DNA from 3 places in the Cellvibrio zantedeschiae genome. Region 2 is predicted to be linked to each of the others. Evidence: predicted binding sites of a transcription regulator. Region 2 holds the regulator's gene; each other region holds the start of a gene.

Region 1 (5,083 bases), 1.4 Mb from region 2:
CTAAAGAATTGATCCAAAGCTGGGCTGATGGCGAATGGTTCACCAGCAAGCCAAAAGTAGCTGAAAGCACCAAGCTCACCGTGTTCAAAGTGACTGGCGAAACCAACACTGACGATCTGTCCCCTGCTCCAGATGCATGGTCTCGTCCTGACATTCCATTGCACTCATTGGCCATGTTCAAAATGGCACGCGATGGCATTACTCCAGATCAACCGGGTACTGTTGGTCCTATCAAGCAAATCGAAGCACTGAAAACCAAAGGTTTCCCATTGGCATTCGTGGGTGACGTTGTAGGTACTGGTTCTTCACGTAAATCTGCAACCAACTCTGTACTTTGGTTCATCGGTGAAGACATTCCTGGCGTACCTAACAAGCGTACCGGTGGTGTGTGCATCGGCGGCAAAGTAGCCCCGATTTTCTACAACACCATGGAAGACGCCGGTGCTTTGGTATTCGAAGCTCCTGTTGACCTGCTGAACACTGGTGATGTGATTGAGATTCGCCCTTACGAAGGCAAAATCCTGAACGGTGAAACCGGCGCAGTGATTTCTGAATTCAGCCTCAAGTCCGATGTATTGTTGGACGAAGTACAAGCTGGCGGTCGTATTCCTTTGATCGTTGGCCGTGGTTTGACCACCAAAGCGCGCGCATCTTTAGGTTTGCCACCAAGCACGCTGTTTCGCTTGCCACAAGCTCCGGCTGACACTGGCAAAGGCTACACTTTGGCCCAGAAAATGGTTGGTAAAGCATGCGGCGTAACTGGCATTCGTCCAGGAACTTACTGTGAGCCTTACATGACTACCGTGGGCTCACAAGATACCACCGGCCCAATGACTCGTGACGAGTTGAAGGATCTGGCGTGCCTAGGCTTCTCTGCCGATTTGACCATGCAGTCTTTCTGCCACACAGCGGCTTATCCGAAGCCAGTAGATATCGAAACCCAACACACATTGCCTGACTTCATTATGACCCGCGGTGGCGTTTCCCTGCGTCCAGGCGACGGTATTATCCACTCATGGTTGAACCGTATGTTGTTGCCAGACACTGTTGGTACTGGTGGCGATTCTCACACCCGTTTCCCAATTGGTATTTCATTCCCGGCTGGTTCTGGTCTGGTAGCATTCGCGGCGGCAACCGGTGTTATGCCATTGGATATGCCTGAATCTGTTCTCGTTCGCTTCAAAGGCGACCTGCAACCAGGCGTTACTCTGCGTGACCTGGTAAATGCGATTCCTCTTTATGCCATCAAAGCTGGTTTGTTGACTGTTGAGAAGAAAGGCAAGAAGAACATTTTCTCTGGCCGTATCCTCGAAGTTGAGGGCTTGCCAAACCTGAAAGTAGAACAAGCATTTGAAATTTCTGACGCATCAGCTGAGCGCTCCGCAGCTGGTTGTACTATCAAGCTGGATAAAGCTCCAATCATCGAGTACATGACCTCCAACATCACCATGTTGCGCTGGATGATCGAACAAGGTTACGGCGATGTACGTACCCTTGAGCGTCGTGCGCAGAAGATGGAAGCCTGGATTGCCAACCCTGAATTGATGGAAGCTGATAAAGACGCAGAATATGCGGCGATTATCGACATTGATTTGGCGGACATCAAAGAGCCAATCCTCGCCTGCCCGAACGACCCGGACGATGTGAAAGTATTGTCAGACGTTCAAGGTGCGAAGATTGACGAAGTCTTTATCGGTTCGTGCATGACCAACATCGGCCACTTCCGCGCTGCTGGTAAGTTGTTGAATGCCACTAAAGACGCGCTGTCTACCCGCTTGTGGATCGCCCCTCCAACCAAGATGGATCAACACCAATTGGTTGAAGAAGGCTACTACAGCATTTTCGGCACTAAAGGCGCTCGTACCGAGATGCCGGGCTGCTCACTCTGCATGGGTAACCAGGCGCGCGTAGCGAAAAACTCTACCGTTGTTTCAACATCTACTCGTAACTTCCCCAACCGTTTGGGTGAAGGTGCTGATGTGTATTTGGCATCTGCTGAATTGGCCGCTGTTGCTGCCATCCTTGGTAAGCTGCCAACGCCAGAAGAGTACTTGAGCTACGCCAATAAGTTGAACAGCATGAGCAGCGATATTTATCGTTACCTCAACTTCAACGAAATCGAAAGCTACCAACACGCCGCCGACGAAGGCAAGCGTATTGCTGCTGTAGAAATCCAAACCGTAGCGATCTAATTCGTACATCTGCGCCGCTCCTGCGCATCCATGCGCCTGCGGCATACGACCGCCACGGATGGTGGAAGTGCAAAAAATGCAGGAGCAATTTTTTGTCCGTTCATTCTGAACATAAAAACCCGCTCCGGCGGGTTTTTTATTGGGCGCGAAATAGTCGTCTAATTACATATAAGAGAAAAGTATTTATAACAAATAATGGCGTAAGCCCCAATCCGACCTATACTTTTTGGCATAGACCGTGCAATTCCACAAGCAACACTTCTTTTTGTCAAAATCTTGTCGGCGACTACTTTATGGATACTATTGAGCAACTTCTCAAGCAAGCAGAGACCCAGCATAAAATTATTGAACTCAATATGATGTTCTCTAAAAACATGGAATTCTTCCGTGAAGCCCTGCCAAACATCTATGAACAATTCAAAGATTATCAACCCACCGATATTAAAATTGTTATTCAGGAAGATGGCTCTCTCGACCTTGCCAACATCAATATCGACAACAAATTAGTGTACGGCTGCGACCCTGTTCGCTTTGCGGAAGAAACCGTTGCCGGCTTCCTCGCAAATCCTTTAGCACAACGTTTGAATCCTGATGAAACTGATGTTTTGAATATGGATATCGAATCCCATACGCCGAACATCAATAAAATTATCCGGGACCTCAAAGCACAAAACACCGATCACAGCCGCGTGCCGCTCGATAGCCGAACTGAATTTGTATTTATGTTGGGCGTGGGATTGGGTTATCAAATTACCGAGCTACTAAAACATACGGACATTCAACATCTGGTTATCGCAGAAACTAATCTTGATATTTTCTTTGCATCTTTGCACACACTGGATTGGCAAGGACTTAATGATAAATTCAGCGCTCGCTACAAAACATTGAATTTAATTTTAGGACAAACACCGGATATGTTTATCCACATGGTGTCGCATCACGCCAAGCAAATTGGTGTATTTAATCTAGCGAAACCTTACGTATTTACACATTTATCGAGCCAGGAACTAACTTCTGCTACCATAAAATTTTTACAAAATGTTCCAATTATTGCAGGTGCACTTGGCTATTTTGATGATGAAAAAGTAGGTTTGACCCACTCCATCAATAACTTTAAAGCCAAAATACCGTTTATGAAAAACCACGGTTTCCTGTCCAAAAAATTTGTGACAAAACCGGTATTCTTAATTGCTAATGGGCCATCCTTGGATCATGCAAAAGATTTCATTGCAGAGAACCGCGATAAAGCTATATTAGTGTCCTGCGGCAGCTCCTTAAGCTCACTCTTTAAATTGGGAATTAAACCTGATTTCCACGTAGAGCTGGAACGTACACATCCTATTAAAGAATGGATCGATGTGACAACCACACAAGAATTCCGCGATGGCATTACCCTATTGGCAGTGAACACCGTTCACCCCGATTTGCCCAAACTGTTTAATACCACGGGCATGGCATTGAAATACAACGACCTGGGTGGAACATTCATTGAAAAATATATTTCGGACGATGAGTTTTCGGTAACCTTGGGAGCTTGCAACCCTACAGTTTCCAACGCAGGGCTTTCATTTTGTGCAGCATTAGGTTTTACCAATATTTATATATTTGGCATCGACCTTGGATTCCCGGAAGGTGGAAAGCACCACTCTGCCCACAGTTTCCACTACGACATTAAAGATGAAGATATTGATTCATTCCAGCTGGCAATGCCGGAAGATGATATTGATTTTAAATTGCCAGCAAACTTTGGTGGAAATGTTATTTCAAATCCACTCTTCCTACGGTCCAAACTTTCTTTAGAGTCAATTTTAAAAGACTGCAAAGAAATAAATTGCTACAACACTTGTAACGGTGTCCTCATCGAAAGAGCTACGCCCACTAAAGTTACCGAGATAGATACAAGTACCTGGAAGCCTTTTAACAAAAAGGAATTCACCCAAAAGCTATACAAGGAATATTTTAGCAATAAACATTTATTGAAACTGCCAAATGATTCCGAGATTGTTAAACTCTTTCAGCCGGCCATAGAGGCGTTAGAAAAAGCTCATGCTGTTTTCGATAAGGATATTACGAGTTTCGAAGAAGGTATTTCTATGCTGATAAAGAACGAAACCATTACCCAAAACTTTGTCGATGCAAAAGAAACCACTACCCTAGGACGTCTCATCAAAGGCAGCTCGGATTCATTTTCACTCATGCTCGCTTTGTGCTTAAATGCCAACAACAAGAAAAATGGTGTACCCGCATTTAATAGCGCAAAAGAATCCTACAAAAAATATTTGCGTGCAGCCCAGCATGCCATTAAAAATAATTTGCTGGAAAACGACTACAGCGCATTTAACATTGAACAGAAATTAAAAAAATAATCGGGTGTTTAACTATGAAAAAACACACCTTTATTATTGCGGAAGCTGGTGTCAACCATAATGGCGACATTACCTTAGCTAAAAAACTTATTGATGCAGCGGTTAAAGCTGGGGTTGATGCAGTTAAATTCCAGACGTGGAAAACTGAACTTTTAGTCACCGAACAAGCCGAAATGGCAGAATACCAAAAGCTCAACACCCAAAAAGTGGAATCGCAATTTCAAATGCTTAAGCGGCTCGAATTAAGTTACGACGCTTTTGTCGAACTAAAGCAGTATTGTGATCAACAAGGCATTATGTTTTTATCCACACCCGATGAAGAAACTAGCGCAACATTCCTCAACGACCTACAACCGATTTTTAAAATCGGTTCCGGCGAATTAACCAATACGCCTTTTTTACGTCACATAGCGGCTTTCAATAAACCCATTATTTTATCTACCGGCATGGGCACACTTGCTGAGATCGAACACGCCTTAACTACTCTGAACAATGCTGGCGTAGCACGCAGTAATATTACAGTAC
Region 2 (5,083 bases):
GCCTTGGCGACAGATCCAAAATTTATCCTGCTCGACGAACCTTTTGCGGGCGTTGACCCCATCTCGGTTGCCGACATCAAAGAAATTGTTCGCCACCTAAAAGATCGCGGCATTGGCGTGTTAATCACCGACCACAACGTGCGCGAAACCCTCGACATTTGCGAAACAGCATTCATTGTTAGCGAAGGTCATATCATTGCCAGCGGTAGCTCTTCCGTTATTCTCGCCAACGATAAAGTTCGTCAGGTTTACCTTGGCGAAGACTTCAAACTTTAAGCTTTTCGTCGTCCATTTCCTTGACAAATTAAAATCCTTAACCATTAGGCATAAAGATTGCTTTAAATATTTCCCTTTAGCGCCATTGAGTTATTGCCTAGTCGTCAAACCCTGACTAAACTCCATCTAACAGTGTTTAGTTTTTTGCTCGCCTCTTTCGCTAGCTAAGGGTTTTTCGTTCGAATAATGAAGCAATCTCTACAACTCAAGCTCGGTCAACAACTGACCATGACCCCGCAGTTGCAACAAGCGATTCGCCTGTTGCAATTATCGACCTTAGATCTCCAACAAGAAATTCAGGAAGCTCTTGATTCCAACCCCATGTTGGAAGTGGAAGATAGCTTTGATACTCCGTCATCATCCAATACCGAATTTGAAGACAGCGACTACGCTCGCACCCAGGAAATAGCAGCCACCAGCGATAGCGGTACCGACGATTTTAGCGAGAGCTATTCCGGTGAGATGACGTACAACGAATCCAGCAGCGAAAAGTTTGGCGATGAAAGCTTTGGCGAAACCAATTTTGGTGACAGCGATGGCTTCAGAGAAAGCGAAAGTTTTACTGACACCGATAACTACGCCGGCACAGATGATTACAGCGAAAGCGCAACCGAATGGAACGAAGCCATTCCTGCCGATTTACCCGTAGATACCAGTTGGGATGACGTATACCAAACCAGCCAATCCAGTGGATCTACCAATTACGAAAACGACGACAACGATTTTGAAAGTCGCCGCGCCGCTACTGATTCGCTGTACGACCACCTTATGTGGCAACTCAATCTCACGCCTATGTCTGATCGCGACCGCATAATTGCCATGGCAATTATTGATGCGGTTGAACCTAGCGGAATGCTATCAGTCACATTAGAAGACATTTTCAGTGGCCTGATCACCGAATGGGATGATTTGGAGCTGGATGAAGTGGAAGCGGTTCAGCACCGCATCCAACAGTTTGATCCTTGCGGCGCCTGCAGCCAAAACCTGGCCGAATGCTTGAGTGTGCAGCTGCAACAATTCGATGCTTCAACGCCCTTTTTGGCCGAAGCAAAACTCATTGCCAAACAATATTTACCACTACTGGCAAGCCGCGATTTCCGCCAGTTAATGCGCAGGACCAAACTTAAAGAGGATGAGCTTAGCCAAGCGGTAAGCTTGATTCAAAGCCTGAATCCACGCCCCGGCGACATGATTGCCAGCGGTGAAACAGAATATGTAGTGCCCGATGTTTTTGTGGAAAAACGTGAAGGCCGCTGGATGGTAGAGTTAAATCCGGAAATAGCGCCGCGTTTACGCATCAACTCTGATTATGCATCGCTGGTAAAACGTGCGGACTCCAGCAGTGACAATACATTCCTGAAAGACAATTTGCAGGAAGCGCGTTGGTTCTTGAAAAGTTTGCAAAGCCGTAACGAAACCCTGTTAAAAGTGGCCAGTTGTATCGTTGAAAAACAACGAGGCTTTTTGGAGTACGGCGCCGAAGCAATGAAGCCATTGGTACTGCATGATATTGCGGAAATTGTTGAGATGCATGAATCGACTATTTCGCGCGTGACTACGCAAAAATTTATGCACACACCGCAAGGTATTTTTGAACTGAAATATTTTTTCTCCAGCCATGTGAGCACAGATTCCGGTGGCGAATGTTCTTCCACAGCCATTCGCGCCCTGATCAAAAAGCTGGTGAGCGCGGAGAACCCTAAAAAACCACTAAGCGATAGCAAAATTACCGATCTACTCGGCGAACAAGGCATTCAGGTTGCACGCCGCACCATTGCTAAATATCGCGAGTCGCTCAACATTCCGCCATCGAATGAGCGCAAAACACTTTAACTGAAAATATTAAGCTGGAAATATTTTGTGAGTGCATTTGGCACTCATGTAACCACCGAGGATGTATCTATGCAAATAAATGTCAGTGGCCACCACGTAGAAGTTACCGAATCAATGAGAGATTACGTGATCAGCAAATTGGAGCGTTTAAGCAATCATCACGACCGCATCACTAATACTCACGTTATTCTTTCGGTTGATAAACTCGAACAAAAAGCGGAAGCCACTTTACACGTTAGCGGAAAAGATATTTTTGCCGATGCCACAGATCCCGATCTATATACAGCAATAGATTCCCTGGCCGACAAATTGGATCGCCAGCTAATTAAACATAAAGAAAAGATGCGCAGCCATCGCTAAAAGCTCGGACAACTATGCAAATTCAATCACTGTTAACACCCGAACGCGCTTGCAGTAGCCTTGAGGCCAGCAGCAAACGACGCGCATTGGAATTACTTGCAGAAGTTATTGCGCAAGATATTTCAACCATTGATGCCGATGATTTAGTGCGTCGGTTTCTTGCGCGCGAGCGTTTGGGGTCAACAGGCGTTGGGCACGGCATTGCAATCCCGCACTGCCGCATCAATAACAGCGCGGGTGCTATAGGTGCACTTATTACGCTAAAGCATCCCGTTGAATTCGATTCTATCGACAATGAACCTGTCGATATTTTATTTGCCATGCTGGTGCCAGAAGATTCACACGCAGAACATTTGAAAAATTTGGCCGCTCTGGCCGGTGCATTAACACGCAGTGAGTTTCGCCAGCGTTTACGTGCCGCCAGCGACAACAGCACACTTTACGAAGCAGCCATCAGCTGATTATTTTTAAGCTCCAGGTTTTTTGAACCAAATCGATTTGGTTCATATAGGGAAACATTATGCAGTTAGTGATTGTGAGCGGATTATCCGGCTCAGGCAAAAGTACCGCCCTACACGTGTTGGAAGACGTGGGGTACAACTGCATTGATAATTTACCTGTAAGCCTGTTGCCCGCACTGGTTGCACAAATCGAAATCCACAAAGACGACCAACATAAATTCGCGATTGGTATAGATGTTCGCAACGCCTGGAAAGACTTGCAAATATTCCCGCAAATGATCAGCACCCTGAAAGAGGCACACCTGCCCTTCACGGTGATTTTTTTGGACTCCCAATCGTCTGTATTGATCCAGCGCTTTAGCGAAACACGCCGCAAGCATCCGCTCAGCGACAAACACACCAATTTGGCTGAGGCGATTGCGAACGAACAGGAATTGCTGGAACCTATTCGCGATACCGCGGATCAAATTATTGATACCAGCCATTTGACCCTGCATGAACTGCGCGATTTGGTGAAAGAGCGCGTAGTCGGCCGCAGCCAGTCCAGCATGGCGATATTGTTTGAATCTTTTGGCTTTAAACATGGCATCCCGGTAAATGCAGATCTCGTCTTTGACGCGCGCTGCCTGCCGAATCCTCACTGGAAACCCAATCTTCGCCCCTTGACGGGTAAAGATAAGGACGTGATTGAGTTTTTGGAAGCAGAAGACGCCGTGAATGAGATGTATCAGGACATAGAAGACTTTATGAGCCGCTGGCTGCCACGTTATCAAGCCAACAACCGCAGCTACATTACCGTTGCGGTGGGCTGTACCGGCGGACAACACCGCTCTGTGTACTTGAGCGAACGGCTCAAAGCGCATTTTAATGAACAATTTGGCGATGTGCAGGTGCGTCATCGCGATATAAACAAACACAAGAAAAATTAACTATGTTAACGGAAACCATTCCTATTATTAACAAACGCGGCCTGCACGCTCGTGCTGCTGCCAAGTTTGCTACTTTAGCGGCCCAGTTTGGCTGCCGTAGCCAAGCTCGCACAAACGGTAGCTGGGTAGATGCAAAAAGCGTTATGTCCCTGATGCTATTGGCCGCAACCCAGGGTACCAACCTTGAAGTGTCAACCGAAGGTGATGACGAAACCCAGGCAATGGACGCTATTAGAGCCTTAATTAACAACCGCTTTGAGGAAGATGAATAGAATTTGCTGCCAAACAAAGGTTGTTATTTGCAGCTGGTTCACCTACCCTGTGCGCCCTTTTTGATCAGCATCTGCAAGCAACACCGGTAACACTCCGTTTAGGCAATCCTATGGTTTACAAATACGACGACATCAACCCCGACGACTACATCAAGAGCAAATCGCAGGTAAAACGCGAAATGACTGCTCTACAGAAGTTGGGCGAGCAGCTTATCGAAATGAACGATAAGCAATTGGCCACCATTCCCGCTGAAGAAAAACTTTTAGATGCCATTCTCGAGGCGCGTAAAATGCCGCATCGCGAAGCGCGTCGTCGTCACTTGCAATTCATTGGTCGCGTAATGCGTGAAACCAATCATGAAGAAATTCAAGCTGCTGTTGATAAGTTGCAAGCACGCAGTGATCAATACGTACATCGCCAACACCAAATAGAACGCTTCCGCGATTTATTAATTGAAGGCGATAAACAAATTTTCCAAACATTGGTTACTAACTGCCCCGGCATTGATGTGCAGCATTTGAAACAATTAGTACGCAGCGCGCAAAAAGAACGCGACGAAAACCTCCCACCTAAAAGCTCTCGCAAATTGTTCGCTTTTATTCGCGAGCAACTTGAACTGCAAGATTGATTTTGGCGTTAAAGTTCCAAAAAAATAGGAGGCATTAGCCTCCTATTTTTTTGTCTATATTAAATCTAATTTTGTACCTTACGCCTTCGGTTTTTTGCGGGCGCTTTTTCTTTATTTACGTTTTTAATCAATTCATCTTCACTTTCAAAGAGACGATCAAAACTCATTTTTGGATCGTTCCAATTGCCTTGCAGGCTGTAACTGATACTGGTAGCGCGATCTACCTGTTTCTTAAATAATTTGCTGACGATATATATTCCCGCTGCTGCAGGTAAACCTGTAACTAACGCGGTGAAAAAAGTGTAGCTGCCAACAACCGGCAA
Region 3 (5,083 bases), 1.4 Mb from region 2:
CGTTTCGACGGTGAAAGTATGGAATTGAATGGCAAGCTTTTGGATTGGAGTGCGAAAACTCCATTAACACCTGGCGCTTATAGATTTGAAGTCTTGTCAACACAAGACGGAAAAAGTCAACAGTTGGCAACTAGCTTAAGTGCAAACGTCAATAGTGTAACGGTTGGAGCCGACGGAAAATTAGTATTAAACCTTGCTGGTTACGGCGCGATGGATATTAGCAAAGTGAAACAATTTAACTAATTATTGTTCTGGAATTTTGTTCGAAATTTGTTTGTCAGTTTTGTTATCAACAACGTAAAAATTTTTAATGACTAGCCGCTATCCATTAGCCACTAGCAACTCACATGTAGGAGCACGTCATGTCATTTAACACAGGTCTCAGCGGTATTCGCGCAGCCAACACCGATTTAAGTGTAACCGGCAATAACATTGCAAACGCGGGCACAATTGGTTTTAAAAGTTCGCGTGCGGAATTTGGTGACGTGTATACGAGTTCGCTTTTAGGCGGTGGTTCAAACACTGCTGGTAGCGGTGTAACTACTCTGACTTTGCGCCAAGCATTCGGCCAGGGCAACTTAAAGTTCACGCAAAATGCGATGGACTTGTCAGTAAACGGCGCAGGTTTTTTTGTATTGAATGGCAATGACGGCCAATTGTTTTCACGCGCTGGTGCATTCGGTTTGGATAAAGATGGCAACATCGTCAATAGCACTGGTGCAAGCCTGCAAGGTTTTGCTGCAGATGCTGATGGCAACGTGGGTGGTATTCTCACCAAATTAAAAGTAGACGTTAGCACTCAAGCACCGCGCCAAACTACGGGTGTGAACGCAGCTTATAACGTAGATGCCAACTCAAAAGTATTAAAGACAACCGGTAGCAGTTTTGTGAGCGATGGTTCTGCTATTGGTGTGGTAAAAAACAGTATTAAAGTTGCCACTACACAAACTTACACACTTACACCTGCATTGCCTTCTACCGCAGGTACATTGACAACGCCATTAAACTTTACCACCAACCCTACAGCATTTCGTTTAACCTTAACTCCACCAGCACCGGCATTGGCGACTACTGTTGATATTACTTTAAACAACGGCACCGCTACTAAATTGCAAGAAGTTGCGGATTTAATTAACAGCGCAAACTATACCGCAGCAACGCCAGCAAACTTTGTGGCTGTTGTTAATGGTGCAAATATTGAATTTAGGGAAGGTAGCAAAGGTGTTCCTTCAACAATTGCGGTAGGTGTGATTCCTCCTGCCGTTGCTATGGCAACACCCGCAAACGCCTTGAGTGCTGGTTTAGGTGGTATGGCTTTAACTACTACAGGCCAACCTGCTGTTACTAACGGTTATGCTGCACAAAATTTGGTAATTCAATCACCTAGCGGCGCTTTGGTTAATTTCACCAGTGCTGCCGGAGCATCTGCTTCTGAAATTGCCTCCAAATTAAATGATTTGGCTGGCATCAGTGCGACAGCGACAACTCATGCAAAAATTTTAAAAGAAGATACTGCAACCGTTGCAACAGAATTTGATAACACCAATGGAAATTTAATTCTAAACGGTGTGCGTTTAACTGCTCTCACCATGAGTGGCTTGGCGACTCAAATCAATTCATTAACATCAACAACTTTGCCTGGTATCACCGCCACGGTTAATGCGGCAGGTGATTTGGAAATTGAATCAAAAGTTGGTAGTGATTTAAATTTTTCTTTCAGCGATAAAGATGCATCAGGTGCTGCAGTTGCCGCCGGAACCGTAACTGTTATAGGTGCGGATGGCATAACACCATCTGTGTTGACCGGCACTGGTGTTACACCAAACGGTTTGACTAACGCGATTGTAGTGGGTGGCGATTTAAAAATTGTTATGGAATCTGGTTACGCTGTTAAAAGTTCTTCGCCTGTGGTGGGTAACTTGTTTGCACCTTTGACATCAAACAGTTTTACTCCGGTGTTGATTAACGCATTTGATCCTAACGATCCAAAATCATACAACCACGCAACATCATCAACTGTTTACGATAGTTTGGGTAATGCGCACGTAATGCGTTCTTACTTCGTAAAAGAAAAATACGACGCAAATGATGCGACCACTGTACCTAACCATTGGAAAATGTATGTACAGATTGATGGCCAAAACGTAGGTGATCCAAACCCAAGTTTGCCATCGCCAGACAATACTTTGCCGACTATGGCGTCTTACGATATTTACTATTCGGCTGACGGTACCTTAAACACGGCCTTGACCGACAGCATGTTGATTTCTAACTGGACGCCGCTCGGTGCAGATGGCAAGCCAGTAGGTGCCTTGGCTCCCTTGAACGTATTACAAGGTGGTACTACTCCTGTTGCCGAACCACCATCAAGCTCTAACTTTGTAATCGATCTGACTGGCTCTAGCCAATTCGGTAGCGCTTTCTCGGTAGAGAACCTCGACCAAAATGGTTACACCACCGGCCGTTTGGCAGGTTTGGATGTAGACAGCAAGGGTATCCTCTTTGCCCGCTTTACCAACGGTGAAGCGCAAACCCTGGGTCAGGTAGCTTTGGCTAACTTTAATAATATGGAGGGCTTGAAACCTGTGGGTAACTCCATGTGGGCACAGACCTTCGAAACGGGTGAGGCGATCATCGGTGCGCCGGGCTCTTCTTCGCTGGGGAACATCACTTCGGGCGCCTTGGAAGAATCTAATGTGGATTTGTCGGAAGAGTTGGTAAACCTGATTATTGCCCAGCGTAACTATCAGGCAAACGCCAAAACCATTGAAACCGCCAATGCGACTACCCAAACCATCATTAACCTCCGTTAATGATTTGAGTTAAACACCAAGCCTGATTCAGGCTTGGTGTCTCGCATCAGCCTATGTCTTCGGTCTAAGGTTAACCGGCAAACAGCGGAAGTTGTTTGCCGGTTGCCGCCGTTCGTTTTCCTCATTGCCGCTTTTAATGCCTCTCATAACTCATTGTTTTTAAATGAGTTATATTCTATTTGGCCGGTGTTGATCACTTGGCACCTCTCTTGCAAAACCCTGTTTAACCACAAATCTGCCAAAAAAATAGCGCTGGATTTGTAAACAGAAATTTGCGGAGAACGCATTGTGGACAGAGCCCTTTATATCGCCATGACCGGTGCCAAGAACAACATGGCAGCCCAGACGATTCGCGCCAACAACATGGCCAACCTCAATACCACCGGTTTTAAGGCTGATTTTGAGCAATCCCGCAGCATGGGTGTGTATTACGGGGATGGTCAGCCAACCCGCGCCTATGCACTTACAGAAAGCCCTCGTGCTGATTTTGAATTCGGTGCCATGCAAACCACGGGTAACCCCATGGACATTGCTATTAATGGCGAAGGCTTTATTGCCGTACAAGCGCCAGATGGCAGCGAAGCCTATACCCGCGCCGGCAATCTGGCGATTGATGCCACAGGTACTTTACGTACAGCCAATGGTTTGGCGGTGATTGGTAACTCTGGTCCTATCAGTTTGCCACCACTGGATAAGATCGAAGTGGGTTCTGACGGAACCATTTCAACTATTTCCCTTGGGCAAACTGCTGAAACCATGGTTGAAACCAACCGCATCAAGCTGGTGAAGCCCGAAGTTACCAATCTTGAAAAAGGCCCTGATGGCCTGTTCCGCCAGCGCGATGGTTTGACCGCTGCGCCTGATGCCTCCGTACGCGTTGCAAGTGGCGTACTTGAGGCCAGCAACGTGAATGCCATGAGCGAGTTCACCCAAATCATCAGCCTTGCGCGCCAATTTGATATGCAGTTGAAGTTAATGAAGACGGCAGAGGATAACTCGTCTGCTTCTGCGCAACTTTTGCAGATGTCCTAACCCATTTACGACTGAGTCAGTCTCACGAGGAATTCCATCATGATGTCATCACTGTACGTTAGTAAAACCGGGTTAGCTGCACAGGATAAACAGCTCACAACTATTTCTAACAACCTGGCGAATACCAGCACCGTAGGTTTCAAACGCGACCGCGCGGTATTTGAAGATTTGGTTTACCAAATTCAACGTCAACCTGGCGCGCAAGAAACGCAAGATTCGCAGCTGCCATCGGGTTTGCAATTGGGTACAGGTGCACGTGTTGTTGCAACCACTAAACAATTTACCCAGGGCAATTTGCAAGTGACTGAACAACCATTGGACGTTGCAATTAACGGCCGCGGTTTTCTGCAAGTATTGCAAGCAGACGGCACCATTGCTTACACCCGTAACGGTCAGTTGCAATTGAGCCAGGAAGGGCAGTTGGTTAACTCCGATGGTTTGGTTTTGGAACCAGCCATTACAGTTCCGCAAGGCGCTAACCGCATCACCATCGGCAAAGACGGCAGTGTGTTTGCATTGACTGAAGGCCAAGAAGCAACGCCACAACAATTAGGCAGCATCACTCTCACTGATTTCGTAAACCCTGCAGGCTTGCAAGCGATTGGTGGAAATTTATTTGTACAAACCGTTGCGAGCGGAACACCAACACAAGGTGCACCCGGTGAAAACGGAATGGGTATGTTATTGCAAGGCCAATTAGAAAGTTCGAACGTGGATATCGTGGAAGAAATGGTAAACATGATTACCACGCAACGCGCTTACGAAATGAATTCAAAAGTCGTTTCCACTGCCGATCAAATGTTGCAGAACATTGCTCAAAACCTTTAATTGAATCATCGAGTGTAATGCCATGAAATCTTCACGCTTAAATTCATCGCTCATAGTCACAGTTTGTGCGCTGGCTTTAGCAGGATGCATGTCCAACAACAAACCAAAACCTGGTGATCCTTATTACGCGCCTACTATTTCTTCTACGCAGGCAATGCCTCAGCGTACAGAAGGTTCGCTGTATCAGGACTCTTATGGCTTGAGTTTGTTTGGCGATAGAAAAGCACATTTCGTGGGCGACATTCTCACCATTACTTTGAACGAAAGTACGGCATCAAAAAAATCTGCCAATGTTTCAGTGAAAAAAGATAACACCCAAACATTTAACGGCGGTGCAGGTACTTTGTTGGGAACCAATCCAACACTGGGCAATATGAGCCTGGATACTAACATCGCACAAAACAGAAAGT

The links. The regulator sigma-54, encoded in region 2, starts transcription at its own class of promoters, with help from an activator protein. The targets are predictions, from matches to a motif close to TGGCACANNNNTTGCNNT.
Region 1: IE104_RS08410 (motility associated factor glycosyltransferase family protein) is a predicted target of sigma-54. The motif match lies at 2,420-2,437, and genes of this name have one in related genera.
Region 3: flgF (flagellar basal-body rod protein FlgF) is a predicted target of sigma-54. The motif match lies at 3,012-3,029, and genes of this name have one in related genera.

The regions. Positions count from the first base shown of each region.
Region 1 is NZ_BMYZ01000001.1:1,886,193-1,891,275, forward strand. Features, by position in the region: gene acnB (bifunctional aconitate hydratase 2/2-methylisocitrate dehydratase) at 1-2,192, shown strand, start outside; gene IE104_RS08410 (motility associated factor glycosyltransferase family protein) at 2,486-4,558, shown strand; gene neuB (N-acetylneuraminate synthase) at 4,573-5,083, shown strand, end outside.
Region 2 is NZ_BMYZ01000001.1:507,294-512,376, reverse strand. Features, by position in the region: gene lptB (LPS export ABC transporter ATP-binding protein) at 1-276, shown strand, start outside; gene IE104_RS02290 (RNA polymerase factor sigma-54) at 463-2,109, shown strand; gene hpf (ribosome hibernation-promoting factor, HPF/YfiA family) at 2,179-2,469, shown strand; gene IE104_RS02280 (PTS sugar transporter subunit IIA) at 2,484-2,930, shown strand; gene rapZ (RNase adapter RapZ) at 2,990-3,859, shown strand; gene IE104_RS02270 (HPr family phosphocarrier protein) at 3,862-4,131, shown strand; gene yjgA (ribosome biogenesis factor YjgA) at 4,242-4,760, shown strand; gene IE104_RS02260 (YhdP family phospholipid transporter) at 4,826-5,083, opposite strand, start outside.
Region 3 is NZ_BMYZ01000001.1:1,922,117-1,927,199, reverse strand. Features, by position in the region: gene IE104_RS08535 (flagellar hook assembly protein FlgD) at 1-243, shown strand, start outside; gene IE104_RS08530 (flagellar hook-basal body complex protein) at 363-2,813, shown strand; gene flgF (flagellar basal-body rod protein FlgF) at 3,102-3,845, shown strand; gene flgG (flagellar basal-body rod protein FlgG) at 3,885-4,673, shown strand; gene flgH (flagellar basal body L-ring protein FlgH) at 4,696-5,083, shown strand, end outside.